2 regions of the Kitasatospora sp. NPDC059812 genome follow, and region 2 is predicted to be linked to the other one. Evidence: riboswitches for the same ligand, from Rfam matches in the RefSeq annotation. Region 2 holds a riboswitch; the other holds the start of a gene.
What was found. A riboswitch is a leader RNA that binds a small molecule or an ion and turns the genes downstream of it on or off. The one in region 2 is predicted to bind cobalamin.
Positions count from the first base shown of each region.

Region 1: linked by a shared signal. The riboswitch ahead of ACFV6D_RS13070 (HoxN/HupN/NixA family nickel/cobalt transporter) and the one ahead of ACFV6D_RS21835 (CoA-acylating methylmalonate-semialdehyde dehydrogenase) in region 2 are both predicted to bind cobalamin.

Region 1 covers NZ_JBHWIO010000020.1:68-3,600, forward strand. Annotated here, with positions in the region: gene ACFV6D_RS13055 (AAA family ATPase) at 1-876, shown strand, start outside; gene ACFV6D_RS13060 (Fpg/Nei family DNA glycosylase) at 957-1,766, shown strand; gene ACFV6D_RS13065 (metalloregulator ArsR/SmtB family transcription factor) at 1,819-2,202, opposite strand; cobalamin riboswitch at 2,284-2,498, shown strand; gene ACFV6D_RS13070 (HoxN/HupN/NixA family nickel/cobalt transporter) at 2,528-3,533, shown strand, end outside.
Region 2 covers NZ_JBHWIO010000043.1:37,120-48,076, forward strand. Annotated here, with positions in the region: gene ACFV6D_RS21800 (ABC transporter substrate-binding protein) at 1-923, shown strand, start outside; gene ACFV6D_RS21805 (ABC transporter permease) at 920-1,918, shown strand; gene ACFV6D_RS21810 (ABC transporter permease) at 1,915-2,766, shown strand; gene ACFV6D_RS21815 (ABC transporter ATP-binding protein) at 2,763-4,265, shown strand; gene ACFV6D_RS21820 (MarR family winged helix-turn-helix transcriptional regulator) at 4,269-4,811, opposite strand; gene ACFV6D_RS21825 (M48 family metalloprotease) at 5,011-5,958, opposite strand; gene ACFV6D_RS21830 (BlaI/MecI/CopY family transcriptional regulator) at 5,949-6,407, opposite strand; cobalamin riboswitch at 6,689-6,880, shown strand; gene ACFV6D_RS21835 (CoA-acylating methylmalonate-semialdehyde dehydrogenase) at 7,097-8,596, shown strand; gene ACFV6D_RS21840 (acyl-CoA dehydrogenase family protein) at 8,604-9,743, shown strand; gene ACFV6D_RS21845 (enoyl-CoA hydratase/isomerase family protein) at 9,743-10,816, shown strand; gene mmsB (3-hydroxyisobutyrate dehydrogenase) at 10,813-10,957, shown strand, end outside.

The DNA.
Region 1 (3,533 bases), on a different contig from region 2:
GTGACGCAGTACGCCGGGGGTGGGCACGTCCCGCCGCGTCCCGCCGCTCCGCCGGGGCCGCAGCCGTCGGGGGCCGCCGCGCCGCCGCCGGTGCCGCCCGTTCCGGCCCCTGTTCCCGCCGCTGCGCCGCCGGCTCCGGCCGCTCCGGTGCCGCCTGCTCCCGTGCCGCCCGCTCCGGCTCCTGTCTCCGCGCCCGCTCCGGCCGCACCCGCGCCCGCGCCCAGTGCGCCGGTCCCCGTCGGGGCCACCGGGCACTTCGTGCTGCCTTCCGGCGCGCCCGTGCAACTCCCCGCCCACCCGCCGCAGCGGCACGCGCCCGCCAGTCCGATCGCCGTCCTGCTGATCGGCCCGGCCGGGGCGGGCAAGACCACCGTCGCCCGGTACTGGGCCGAGCGCCGGCCCAGCCCGACCGCGCACATCAGCCTGGACGACGTCCGCGAGTGGGTGCAGTCCGGCTTCGCCAACCCGCAGTCCGGCTGGAACAACGCCTCCGAGGCGCAGTACCGGCTGGCCCGCCGCACCTGCGGCTTCGCCTGCCGCAACTACCTCGCCAACGGCATCTCCTGCATCATCGACGACGCCGTCTTCCCGGACCGCCCGGCCATCGGCCTCGGCGGCTGGAAGCGGCACATCGGCCCCGGCATGATCCCGGTCGTGCTGCTGCCCAGCCTGGACTCCGTGCTGCACCGCAACGCCCGGCGCGGCGGCACCCGGCGGCTCGGTGACGAGGAGGTGGCGCGGATCCACGGCCGGATGGCCGGCTGGTACAACTCCGGGCTGCCGATCATCGACAACTCGTACCTGGACGTGGCCGGCACCGCCGCCGAGCTGGACCGCGTCATCCTGGCCCGGCTGATGGGCATGCCGGTCCGCTGACCTGCGACGATCCGGCGCTGTCGGTGCCGACTGCGATGATGTGCGGGTCCTGTCGAACCACCCCGGGGGAGCTGACGCCCGTGCCGGAAGGCCACATCATCCACCGCCTCGCCGCCGAGAACCGGAAGGCCTTCGGCGGCCGCCCGGTCGAGGTGTCCAGCCCGCAGGGCCGGTTCGCCGACGAGGCCAAGGCCATCGACGGGCAGCTGCTCACCGCGGCCGAAGCCGTCGGCAAGCACCTGTTCCTCGGCTTCGAGGAGGGCGGCTGGGTGCACGTCCACCTCGGCCTCTACGGCGGCTTCGCCTTCGGCACCGGGCCCGCGCCCGAGCCGGTCGGCCTGGTCCGGCTGCGGCTGGCCAACGACGACGGCTACGCCGATCTGCGCGGCCCCAACACCTGCGCGCTGGTCACCGGCGCGGAGAAGGCCGCCGTCGCCGCCCGGCTGGGCCCCGACCCGCTGCGCGCCGACGCCGATCCGCAGGCCGCCTGGCGCCGGATATCGGCGAGCCGGACGACCGTCGCCGCGCTGCTGATGGACCAGAAGGTGCTGGCCGGGGTGGGCAACGTCTACCGGGCCGAGGTGCTGTTCCGCCACGGGATCAACCCGCACCGCGCCGGCCGCGACCTCACCCGGGGCGAGTGGGACGCGATCTGGGCCGACCTGGTCGCCCTGATGCGCGAGGGCGTCGGCGCGGGCCGGATCGACACCGTCCGCCCCGAGCACACCCCCGAGGCGATGGGCCGCCCGCCGCGCGTCGACGACCACGGCGGCGAGGTGTACGTCTACCGGCGGGCCGCGATGCCCTGCCTGGTCTGCGGCACCGACGTCCGGGCGGAGCAGCACGCCGCGCGCAACCTCTTCTGGTGCCCCGCCTGCCAGGCGGCCTGACCGGGTCCGCGGTTGCTCCGGCCGGGCCCCGGCGTGTCCTCCGGGGGGCCGGTCAGCCGACGGCCGCGGTGGGCTCGTGGTGTTCGGCGGCGGCGCACGCGTCGAGGAGGGGGCGCATGGCCTCGTCCACGAGCCGGTAGCGCACGACCCGCCCGTCCTTGTCCCCGGTGACCACGCCCGCGGTGCGGAGCAGCCGCAGGGCCTGGGACACGGCGGGGTCGCGCATGCCGGTGGCGACGGCGAGGTCGGAGACGGCGAGCGGGCCGGCCCGGTGGAGGGCGAGCAGGAGGGCGAGCCGCCCGGGGTCGGCGAGCAGGGAGAACCGCTCGGCCCAGGTGCGGACGTGCGCGGGGTCGCCGATCGCGGCGATGGCCTCGCAGACCCGGTGTCCGTCGATGGTGCGGTGGCCCGCGCGGTCGGCCGGTACGAGATGCATGCGCACATTGTTGCAGGAGGGGGCCTGTGATCCTGGACACCTGCGCAGGTGCGCAGCCTTGCAAGGGTGGGTCCTGGCCCCTACGGTGTTCCCCGCCGTGGTGCTCGGGAAGACCGGTGACGGATCCTCAGGGGTCCCAGTCCGGAGCGGCCCTCGCCACTGTGATCGGGCCATCGTGATCGTCGACGATGGAGAGACGTCCGTACCCACGACGCCACTGGGAGCCTCGCGCACCTGGGAAGGCGGGTACGGGACCCCCGTAAGCCAGGAGACCGGCCACGGCATCTCACGAAGTGTTTCCACGAGGTGCTGGAGCGTGACCCGAATGACCCTGCCCGAAACCGCCGCCGCCGAGGCGCCGGCGACACCGTCCGTGCTGCCCACGTTCCGCTGGAAGCGCGAGGACACCGTTCGCACGGCCGGGCTGATGGGGGTGATCCTGGCCATGCACGTGGTGGCGTTCGGGACGCTCATCTTCCTGGTCGCGCCCCACAACTACGCGGTCGGCACCCAGGTCTTCGGCGTGGGCCTGGGGATCACCGCGTACACCCTCGGCATGCGGCACGCCTTCGACGCCGACCACATCGCGGTGATCGACAACACCACCCGCAAGCTGATGGCGGACGGCAAGCGGCCGGTCTCGGTCGGCTTCTGGTTCGCCCTCGGGCACTCCTCGATGGTGGTGCTGATGGCCGCCCTGGTGGCGGGCGGCGCGCAGCTGGCCAGCACGCTGATGGACGACGACTCGACCACCCACAAGTGGCTCGGGATGGTCGGCACGACGGCCTCCGGCGCGTTCCTCTACCTGATCGGCGCGCTCAACCTGGCCGCGCTGCTCGGCATCCTCAAGGTGTTCCGGGCGATGCGGGCCGGGTCGTACGACGAGGCGCAGCTGGAGGAGCACCTCAACTCGCGCGGCTTCATGGCCCGGGTGCTGAACCGGGCGACCCGCTCGATCACCCGGCCCGGGCAGATGTTCCCGGTGGGCATGGTGCTGGGGCTGGGCTTCGACACCGCGACCGAGGTCACTCTGATGGTGATGGCCGGGTCGGGCGCGGCGGCCGGGCTGCCCTGGTACGCGATCGTCTGCCTGCCGCTGCTGTTCGCGGCCGGGATGAGCCTGTTCGACACCCTGGACGGGACGTTCATGAACTTCGCGTACCAGTGGGCCTTCGCCAACCCGGTCCGGAAGGTCTACTACAACCTGACGATCACCGGGCTGTCGATCGCGGTGGCCTTCGTCATCGGCACCATCGAGCTGGTCGGCGTGCTGCACGAGAAGCTCGATCTGACCGACCCGGTCACCGGCTGGATCGCGGGCATCTCGCTGG
Region 2 (10,957 bases):
GCAACGCCCGGCTGGTGCGCAACGACAACTGGTACGGCGGCAAGGTGCTGCTCGACGCCGTCGAGGTGCGCCTGTTCGAGAGCCCGCAGGCCATGGCCAACGCCCTGCTCGCCGGGCAGATCGACCTCGCCTCCAACGTCGGCGCCGTCGCCGCCCGCACCGCCGAGGCCCGCAAGGACGTCCAGATCCTGCGCCGCCCCAACGACATGGCGATGCCCGTCGTCATGCGCACCGCCGACGGCCCGTTCGCCGACGCACGGGTGCGCGAGGCCCTGAAGCTGGCGGTCGACCGCGACGCCATGGTCAAGCAGGTCCTCTCCGGCTACGGCAGCGTCGCCAACGACATCCTCGGCACCGGCGACCCGGCCTTCGCCAAGGACATACCGCAGCGGGGGCGCGACCTCGCCAAGGCCAAGCAACTGCTCTCCGACGCCGGGTTCGACACCTCCCGGACCTACGACCTGATCACCACCGAGGACGTCTCCGGCCTCGCCGAGTCCGCGACCCTGTTCGCCACCCAGGTCCGCGAGGCCGGCGTGAAGATCAACGTCGTGAAGCAGGACTCCAAGGTCTTCTGGGACGCCACCTGGCTCAAGGCGCCGCTCTACACGACGTACTGGGGCACCAACGACTCGGTCGTCTTCTTCGCCTCCAAGACGATGCTCTCCGACGCCGGCCAGAACGAGTCCGCCTTCAAGGACCCCGCATTCGACGAGGCCTACCGCACGGCCATGGGCACCGCCGACGCCGCCGCGCGCGACAAGCTGCTGCACCGGCTCCAGGAGATCGAGTTCGCCGAGTCCGGCTACCTGCTGTGGGGCATGGCCGACGGCATCGACCTCGCCGGAGCCGCCGTGCGCGACCTGCCCAGGCTTCCCGGCTACGGCCGCGTCCAGCTCGACAAGACCTGGCTGGCGCGTTGACCACGCTTCAGCCGGCCGGCGCCCGCGCGCCGCAGGGCACCCCGGCCCGCATCCTCCCCGGTGCGGGCCGGGTCGCCCGGCAGGCGGCCCGGCGCCTGGCCCTGCTCGTCGTCCTGCTCGCCGGCGTCTTCGCCGCCGTCGAGCTGCTCCCGGGCGACGCCGCCGGCGCGACCGCCGAGCGCGGGGTCACCGCCGCCGACCTCGCCGCCCGCCGCAGCGCCCTCGGGCTCGACCGCCCGGTGGCCGAACGCTTCTGGGACTGGATGACCGGCCTGCCCACCGGCGACCTCGGCGTCACCGCGCGCGGCCAGCACGTCACCGACATCCTCGCCGGCCCCTTCCCCAACACCCTGCTCCTGGGCACCCTCGCCCTCGCCCTGAGCACCATCGGCGCCCTCGCGCTCGGGAGCCGGGCCGCCCTGCGCCCCGGCGGACGCGCCGACCGCGCCATCGACGCCGCCTCCACCGCCGCGTTCGCCCTCCCGGAGTTCGTCGTCTCCGTCGCCCTCCTGCTCCTGCTGTCCCAGTGGACCGGCTGGCTGCCCGCCGTCACCCTCACCGGCCCCGACGGAGCCCCCGAGTCCTGGACCATGCTCGTCCTGCCGGTGCTCTCACTGGCCGTCCCCCAGATCGGCTGGAACACCCGCATCGTGCGCGGCGCGCTCGCCGACCAGGCCGCGCTGCCGCACGTCCAGGCCGCCGTCCTCGACGGCCTCGCGCGCCGACGCATCCTCAGCCACCACATGCTCCCCGGCGCCCTGTCCGCCATCGCCGTCGGCATCGCCACCTCCGCCGGCATGCTGCTGGGCGGCACCGTCGTCGTCGAGACCCTCTTCAACTACCCCGGCATCGGCGCCGTCCTGGCCGGGGCCATCGCCGACCGTGACACCCCGCTCGTCGCCGGAGTCGTGGCCGCGGCCGGCGCCGCCATCAGCCTGCTCCTGCTGCTGGCCGACCTCATCCGCACCACCGCCCTCGGAGAGGAGCGCCGATGACCGCCGATGCCCCGACCGCAGCGGCCCCCGCGCCCGCCACCCGGCGAAGGAGGCACGTGCTCGTCCGCGCCGTCCCCGCGCTCATGCTCGTCCTCCTCGCCCTCGCCGGACCGCTCCTCGCCCCTCACCCCATCGACACCCCCGTCACCTTCCCCTACGCCGAAGCCGGCGGCGACGCGCCGCTCGGCGGTGACCAGCTCGGCCGCGACGTCCTCAGCCGCCTGCTGACCGGCGGCGCACCCCTGATCGCCACAGCCGTGGCCATCGCCCTGGTCGTCACGGCGGCGGCCACCGTCCTCGGCATCCTCGCCGTCCTGCGGCCCCGGCTCGGCCGGTGGATCGAACGCGCCGCCGACCTGACGATCCTCCTGCCCTCCGTCCTCGCCATCATGCTCATCGCCCTGGCCTGGCCCGCCGGGGGACGCCTGGCCGTCGCAGCCGCCGCCACCCTCCTGGGCATTCCCTACGCCGTGCGCATCGTCGCCGCGGCAGCCGCCCCCATCGCCGCCACCGGCTACGTCGAGGCCGCGGCCGTCGGCGGCGAACGCCTGTGGCACCTGACGGTCCGCGAGGTGCTGCCCAACCTGCGCTCCACCCTCCTCGCCCTGTTCGGCCTGCGCTTCGTCGAAGGCGTCTACATCGTCTCGGTCGCCGCCTTCCTCCAGCTCGGCCCCCAACCCCCGGAAGCCGACTGGGCGTTGATGATCCGCGAGAACGCCGCCGGGATCACCCTCAACCCCTGGGCGGTCGGCGCGCCGTGCCTGGCCATCGGGCTGCTCGCCATCAGCGTCAACCTCGCCGCCGAAGCCCTCGCCCCCGCCCGGCCGACCCCGGAGACCCCGCTGTGAGCACCACCGCCCCCGCCGCCCGCGTTACGGGCCTGTCCATCGCCCTCGCGGACACGCCCCTGCTCACCGACGCCACCCTCACCCTCACCCCGGGCCGGGTCACCGCCGTCACCGGCCCCTCCGGCGCCGGCAAGACCACCCTCCTGCGCGCCCTGGTCGGAGCCCTCCCACCAGGCGCCCGCGTCACCACCGGCACCCTCGACGTCCTCGGCCACGACATCCTCGCCCTCCCGCCCGAGGACCTGCGCCGCCTTCGCCGCCACAAGCTCGCCTTCGTCGGCCAGGACCCGGGCTCGGACCTCAACCCGCGCATGCGCGTCGACCGCCTCCTGACCGAGACCGCCGCCGACCGCCGCCGAACCTCCGTACCCGACCTGCTGCGTGCCGTCCGCCTGCCGGCCGGCGAGCGCCTCGAACACCGCCGCCCCGCAGGCCTGTCCGGCGGTCAGCAGCGGCGTGTCGCGCTTGCCCGCGCCCTCGCCCGACGGCCCGAGATCCTCCTCCTCGACGAACCCACCGCTGGCCTCGACCCGGCCCTGCGCGACGACATCGCCGACCTGCTGCGCGAGATCGCCGACTCCGACGGCCTCGCCATCGCCCTCACCAGCCACGACCCCGACTTCGTCGCCCGCTGCGCCGACGACGTTCTGGCCCTGTGGCCCGACCGCCTTCCTGCGGCCCCGGCTGTGGCCCCGGCTGCGGCGGTGGCTGGGGCTGTGGCCGGGGTTGTGCCGGCAACGGCCGTGCAGGCCGCACGCGTTCGTACCAGGGCCGCCTCCGGAATGCCGCCCGTCGTGGAGGTGAAGGCGCTCAGCGCCGGCATCGGCACGGTCCGCACCCGCCACCGCGTCTTCGCCGCCGTCGACCTCGTCCTGATGCCCGGCACGCTGACCGGGATCACCGGCCCGTCCGGATGCGGCAAGAGCACGCTGCTGCGCACCCTGGCCGGCCTTCACCGGCCCGAGTCCGGCAGCGTCATCCTCCACGGCGAACACCTGGCCCCGTCCTACCGGCGCCGCAGCCGCGACCAGCGCCGCCGCATCCAGCTCGTCCCCCAGAACCCCCTCGGCGCCCTCAACCCGGCCCACACCGTCGGTGCCACCCTCACCCGGCCGCTGAAGCTGCACTTCGGCCTTCCCGCCGCCCGGTGCGAGGAGCGCGTCGCCGAACTGCTCACCGCCGTCGGCCTGCCCCCGCACTACGCGACTCGCCACCCCCACGAACTCTCCGGCGGCCAACGCCAGCGCGTCTCCCTCGCCCGCGCCCTGGCCGCCGAACCCGACGTCCTGCTCTGCGACGAGGTCACCTCCGCCCTCGACACCGACACCGCCGCCGCGCTCATGGACCTTCTCGACGACCTGCGCACCAGCCGGGGCCTGGCGGTGGTCCTCGTCAGCCATGACCTCCCCCTCGTCACCGGCCACGCCGACCACGTCCTGCCTCTCGCGGGCCCCCACTCCGCACCGCTCACCGCGCAGCAGCCCGCCGGCGTCCGCTGACTCCTACTCGGAGATCCACCGTCGGCGCTGTCCGCCGGTGAGCACCCAGCCGGGGCCCGAGGGCGAGGGTGTGCGGTGTCCCGCGCCGCGGGCGGCCGCCGTGCACACCCGCCGCAGCAGGGAGTTGAGTTCGGCGCGCTGGCCCTTCGTCAACGAGGCGAGCAGGTCGCCTTGGACGGCGGATGCGTCGTCGTGCAGCACGTCCAGCGCTGCCTGCCCGGCCGGGGTGATCGTCAGCACCTCCTGCCGCCCGCCGATCTGGACGACCATGGAGTGCACCAGGCCTGCCGACAGGAGGTCGTCCAGTGCCTGGGCGGAGTCGGTCCCGGTTGCGGCGGTTGCGGTTGCGGCGGCGTGCTCGATGAGGTCGCGGCGCCCGTGCGGCCCCAGCTGGGCGAGTGCGGACAGCAGCGCCTGATGGGCCGGGCCCATTCCCCTCGCGTCGAGCCGGTCGGCCAGCAGCCGGTCGACCGCCCTGCCGGCCGTCGACAGGAGGTAGACGGTCTGTTCGAAGGGGCTCGTCGAGCCCGTCCTCCCGTCGTACACGCCAGGTCCCATCGTCCGGTGGCCGCCGTGTTCTCGGACCGGGGCCATGGTGGCGGCACCCGCGCGGGGACGCCGAGCCCGGAGGCCGGAGTGAACGCGGCCTCTGATCGCCGGCGGGCGGGCGGCTGCGCCAAGACCCGCACGGGTAAGCCGAGCCTCACCATACCCGGACCCGCACGGTTGGTCTACATCGATGTCGTCAGACCGTGCCGTGAGCCCTCAAGGTCCGGGCCGCGTACTCGACGTACTCGTGCAGCCCGTAGGCCAAGGCCGCGCCGAGCAGGGCCGCGACCGTGACGGCGGCGACCAGGGCGACGGCGGCGTGCGCCCTGCGGCCGGTCGGGCGGGCGGGTGCGGGGCCCAGGAGGGCCTGGACGCGCTGGGGCACGGGGCCGGTGCTCACGGACAGCAGGGGCCCGGCGGTTCGGCGCCCGGACGGCGATCCGGCCAGGGCCGCCCGGGCGATGGCGGTCGCGGCGGTGCGCCGGTCGGCGACCGCGGCGGCGGCCTGCTCGTCGGCCCAGCGTTCCAGGTGGTAGTCGAGGTCGGCCCGCAGCCGGGCCAACGCCGGGTGTACGGCGGCGGCGAGGTCGACGGCGGCGGACAGCAGGTGGTGGCGCCCGCGCAGGTGGGCGCGCTCGTGGGCGAGGAGCACCGCGCGCTCCGCCGGGCCCAGCGCGCTCAGCATGCCGGCCGAGACGACGACGCGGCCGGGGCGCCCCCGGTGGCCGGGCAGGGCGAAGGCCTCGGCGTCCTTGCCCGCGACCACGAGCAGGTCGCCGTCGCCCGTCGCATCAGCGGTCAGGCCCCAGGCACGGGCGAGGAGCACGCGGTGCCCGCGCCACCGCAGCGTCAGCCGTACGGCCTGGACGGCCAGCGCGGCCCCGGCAGCGCAGGACACCGGCACCACGGCCGGCCACCGGGCGACGACGCCGGACAGCGGCAGGTGCTCCAGGCCTGCCAGGAACGGGACGTGGAACAGCCCGGCGAGTGCCGCGACGGTGCCGCCCGCCAGCAGGACGGCCGCGCCCGTGAGCGCGAGCGAGGCCTCGCGCGGAGGGAGCAGCAGGGCCAGGCGGCGTGCGGCGGGCACCGCGGCCCAGGGGAGCAGCAGGGCCAGGGCGACGATCGTCAGGATCAGGCCCATGCGTCGTCCTCGGGCCCGGGACTGCCGGAGTTCGTCGCGGTCGCGGTCGCGGTCGCGGTCGTGGCTTCGGCCTCGGCCTCGGTCTGGGCATCGAGGAGCAGGCGGCGCAGGACGTCCTCGTCGTCCTCGGACAGGGAGGAGACGAACCGCTTCAGCACGAGGTCCCGCTGGGGTTCCTTCTCCAACTCCCGACGCATGCGCCCGGCCGCCAGTCCGGCGGCGTCCTCCACCGGGGCGTAGGCGAAGGACCGCGCGGGGCGGCTGCGGACCAGGGTCCCCTTCTCGTGCAGGCGCGTGAGGATCGTCGTCACGGTGGTGCGGGCCAGCCCGTGGTCCAGCGCCTCCTTGACCTGCTGGGCGGTCAGCGGCTCGCCGGCCGCCCACAACACCGCCAGCACGTCCGCGACCAGTTCCCCGTGCGGACGCCTGGCGTCCCGACCGACCCTCACATCGTTCTCCCTGTCCCGACACTCCCGGAAGGCACACTCCCGGCAGGCACACCTCCGGCAGGCACACCTCCGGCGCCGACAGCGGTCGGCGGCCGAGGCCTGCCCGCGCCGGTATGGCGAAGATGGGCCCGGCCTGTGTTGCTTAGGTGTGCCTCAGCTAACTTTACGGGCTCGCGGCCCCGCGCTGCCGGGCGCCTGATTTGCGGACACCGTCCGGTCACGTGCCGCTCGGCGCGGTGGAAAGTCGATGGCGCAACGCGCGTGCGGGCCTCTGGACTTACTAGGACGTCCAACTATATGGTCGACGGCAGGTCCGCGGTGTCAGGGAAGCCGGTGTGAGTCCGGCACGGTCCCGCCACTGTGACCGGGGAGTTCGTCCTCGCAGACGAAGGCCACTGGCAGCCAGCCGGGAAGGCCTGGGGGCGTGCGGTGATCCGGGAGTCAGGATACCGGCCGCGGGTGTTCCGTGTTTTCCACGAGGATGGAGACGACACGCATGACTCCGGGCTGCTCCCGCTCCACTGCCGCTCCTGGTCGTCCCGTGCCCACGGCCGCCGGGGCCCCGACGCCCTGACGTTCCGTTCTGCCGCCGCACGCCCGTGTCGCGGGGCGCACCACCGTGCGCCCGCCGACCGGCGGCGGCCTCCGATCCTCCTCCTCTCCCCACCCCTGTCGAGAGAAGGAACCCGATGGTCCGAGAACTGACCCACTTCGTCGCCGGCAAGCCCACCGCCGGCACCTCCGGTCGCTTCGGCGACGTGTACGACCCCAACACCGGCCGGGTGCAGGCCCGGGTGCCGCTGGCGAGCCGGGCCGAGGTCGAGGCGGTGATCGCCGACGCCGCGCAGGCCCAGCCCGCATGGGCCGCGTGGAACCCGCAGCGGCGCGCCCGCGTCCTGCTGCGCTTCCTCCAACTCGTCGAGCAGGAGAAGGAGGAGCTGGCCCGGCTGCTGTCCGCCGAGCACGGCAAGACCGTGGCCGATGCCCACGGGGACATCCAACGCGGCCTGGAGGTCGTGGAGTTCGCCGCCGGCATCCCGCACCTGCTGAAGGGCGAGTTCAGCGACAACGCGGGCACCGGCATCGACGTGTACTCGATGCGCCAGCCGCTCGGCGTGGTCGCGGGCATCACGCCGTTCAACTTCCCCGCGATGATCCCGCTCTGGAAGGCCGCACCCGCCATCGCCTGCGGCAACGCCTTCGTCCTCAAGCCCTCGGAGCGCGACCCCTCGGTGCCGCTGCGCCTGGCCGAGCTGTTCCTGGAGGCCGGGCTGCCGCCGGGCGTGCTGAACGTGGTCAACGGCGGCAAGGAGGCCGTCGACACCCTGCTGGAGGACCCGCGGGTGCAGGCGGTCGGGTTCGTCGGCTCCACGCCGATCGCCCAGTACGTGTACGCCACCGCCGCCGCGCACGGGAAGCGGGCGCAGTGCTTCGGCGGCGCCAAGAACCACCTGGTCGTGATGCCGGACGCCGACCTCGACCAGGCCGCGGACGCGCTGATCGGCGCCGGCTACGGCTCGGCCGGCGAGCGCTGCATGGCGATCTCGGTGGCCGTCCCGGTGGGGGAGGAGACGGCCGACGCCCTGGTGGCCAAACTGGTCGAGCGGATCGCCGCGTTGAAGGTCGGGCGCTCGGACGACCCGGCGGCGGACTTCGGCCCGCTGGTCGGCGCCGACGCGCTGGAGCGGGTCCGCGGCTACCTGGACCTCGGGGTCGAGGAGGGCGCCGAACTCGTCGTCGACGGGCGGGACTTCCGGCTGGAGGGGCACGAGGACGGCTACTTCCTCGGCGCCTCGCTGTTCGACCGCGTCACGCCGGACATGCGGATCTACCGGGAGGAGATCTTCGGCCCCGTCCTGACCGTGCTCCGCGCCGCCGACTACGAGGAGGCGCTGCGCCTGCCCGGCGAGCACGAGTTCGGCAACGGCGTGGCCGTCTACACCCGGGACGGCGACACGGCGCGGGACTTCGCCCGCCGGGTGAACACCGGCATGGTCGGCGTCAACGTGCCGATCCCCGTGCCGGTCGCTTACCACACCTTCGGCGGCTGGAAGCGCTCCGGGTTCGGCGACCTCAACCAGCACGGGCCGGACTCGATCCGCTTCTACACCCGCACCCGGACCGTCACCTCGCGCTGGCCCTCCGGGGTCAAGGAGGGCGCGAGCTTCACCATCCCGACGATGGGCTGAGGGCGCCGTGCACGACCTCACAGAGGACCAGCTCGCCATCGCGGCGACCACCCGGGCCTTCGCCCGCGAACACCTGGCGCCGAACGCGGTCGCGTGGGACCAGGCCAAGCACTTCCCGGTGGACGTGCTGCGCAAGGCGGCGGACGTCGGCCTGGCCGGTGTCTACGTCCGCGAGGAGTCCGGCGGCTCCGGACTCACCCGCGCCGACGGCGTGCTGGTGTTCGAGGCGCTGGCCACCGGCTGCCCGTCCATCGCCGCCTACCTGTCCATCCACAACATGGTCGCCTGGATGATCGACCGCTACGGCGACGACGCCCAGCGCGCCCGGTGGCTGCCGGGCCTCAGCGCCATGGCGACCCCCGCCAGCTACTGCCTCACCGAGCCCGGCGCGGGCTCGGACGCGGCGGCACTGACCACCCGAGCCCGCCGGGACGGCGACCACTGGGTCCTCGACGGCGTCAAGCAGTTCATCTCGGGCGCAGGGGCCTCCCGGGTCTACCTGGTGATGGCCCGCACCGGCGGACCGGGGGCCGGCGGGGTGTCCGCGTTCGTCGTCGAACGCGACGACGCCGGCGTCTCGTTCGGGCCCGACGAGAAGAAGATGGGCTGGAACGCCCAGCCCACCCGCCAGGTGCGGCTGGACGGCGTCCGGCTCCCGGCCGACCGCCTCCTCGGAGCCGAGGGCGAGGGCTTCCGGATCGCCATGAACGGGCTGAACGGCGGCCGGCTCGGCATCGCCGCCTGCTCCCTCGGCGGAGCGCAGGACGCCCTGGAGCGGGCCACCCGCTACCTGGCGGACCGCGAGGCGTTCGGCGCCCGGCTCCTGCACGCCCAGGCGCTGCAGTTCCGGCTCGCCGACATGGCCACGGAGCTGGAGGCGGCCAGGTCGCTGCTCTGGCGGGCCGCCTCGGCCCTGGACCGGGGGGACCCCAGAGCGCCGGAGCTGTGCGCGATGGCCAAGCGGCACGCCACCGACACCGGCTTCGAGGTCGCCAACCAGGCGCTCCAACTGCACGGCGGCTACGGCTACCTGGCCGAGTACGGCATCGAGAAGATCGTCCGCGACCTGCGGGTGCACCAGATCCTGGAAGGAACCAACGAGATCATGCGCGTCATCGTCGCCCGCGGCCTGACCGGGGCCGCGTGATGGCCGGGAACGACCTCGACGAGGTCCTGGTCCACCGCGAGGGCCGGGCCGGCCTGATCGTCCTCAACCGCCCCGCGGCCCTGAACGCCCTCACCCACGGCATGGTGCAAAGGATCTCCGAAGCCCTGGACGCGTGGGAGGAGGACGAGCGGGTCGAAACCGTGGTCATCACCGGCGCCGGTGAGCGGGCCTTCTGCGCCGGCGGCGACATCGTCGCCATCCACCGCGCCGCCACCGGCGCGGACCCGGGCGCGGTGGAGGAGTTCTGGCGCGACGAGTACCGCCTCAACGCCCGCATCGCCCGCTACCCCAAGCCCTACGTCGCGCTCATGAGCGGCATCGTGATGGGCGGCGGGGTCGGGGTCTCCGCCCACGGCAGCGTCCGGATCGTCACCGGGACCACACGCATCGCCATGCCCGAGGCCGGCATCGGCTTCGTCCCCGACGTCGGCGGCACCTACCTGCTCGCCCTCGCACCCGGCGAGTCGGGTACCCACCTGGCCCTGACCGCGGGCTCCGTCGGTGCCGGTGACGCGCTGCTCTGCGGCCTCGCCGACCACTTCGTCCCGGCCGAGCGGCTGCCCGCGCTGCTGGACGACCTCGCCGAACTCCCCGTGCACGACGCCCTCGAACGGAACGTCGGGCCCGCACCGGCCGGCGTGCTGGACGGCCGGCGGGCCTGGATCGACCACTGCTACGGGGCCGACACCGTGGAGGAGATCCTCGACCGCCTGCGGGACAGCGGCGAACCGGAGGCCAAGGAGGCCGCGGACCGGATCGCCGCCAACTCGCCCGCCGCCGTGAAGGCCACCCTCGCCGCCCTGCGCCGGGCCCGCACCCTCGGCCCGCTGGAGGCCGTCCTCGACCAGGAGTACCGGACCTCCTGTGCGGCGCTCTCCACGCCGGACCTGGCCGAGGGGATCCGCGCCCAGGTGATCGACAAGGACCGCTCCCCGCGGTGGAACCCGTCGACGCTGAGCGCCGTCGAGCCCGCCACGGTGGCCCGCTACTTCGCCCCGCTCGGCGACCGGGAACTCGGCCTGGCCCCCACCACACCCCTGGAGCGCTGGTGACCCACCGCAACGGATTCAACGGATTCAATGGAGTCATCGGATTCATCGGACTCGGCAACATGGGCGGCCCGATGGCCGCCAACCTCGCCACGGCCGGACACACCGTGACCGGCTACGACCTGGCGCCCGAGGCACTGCGCC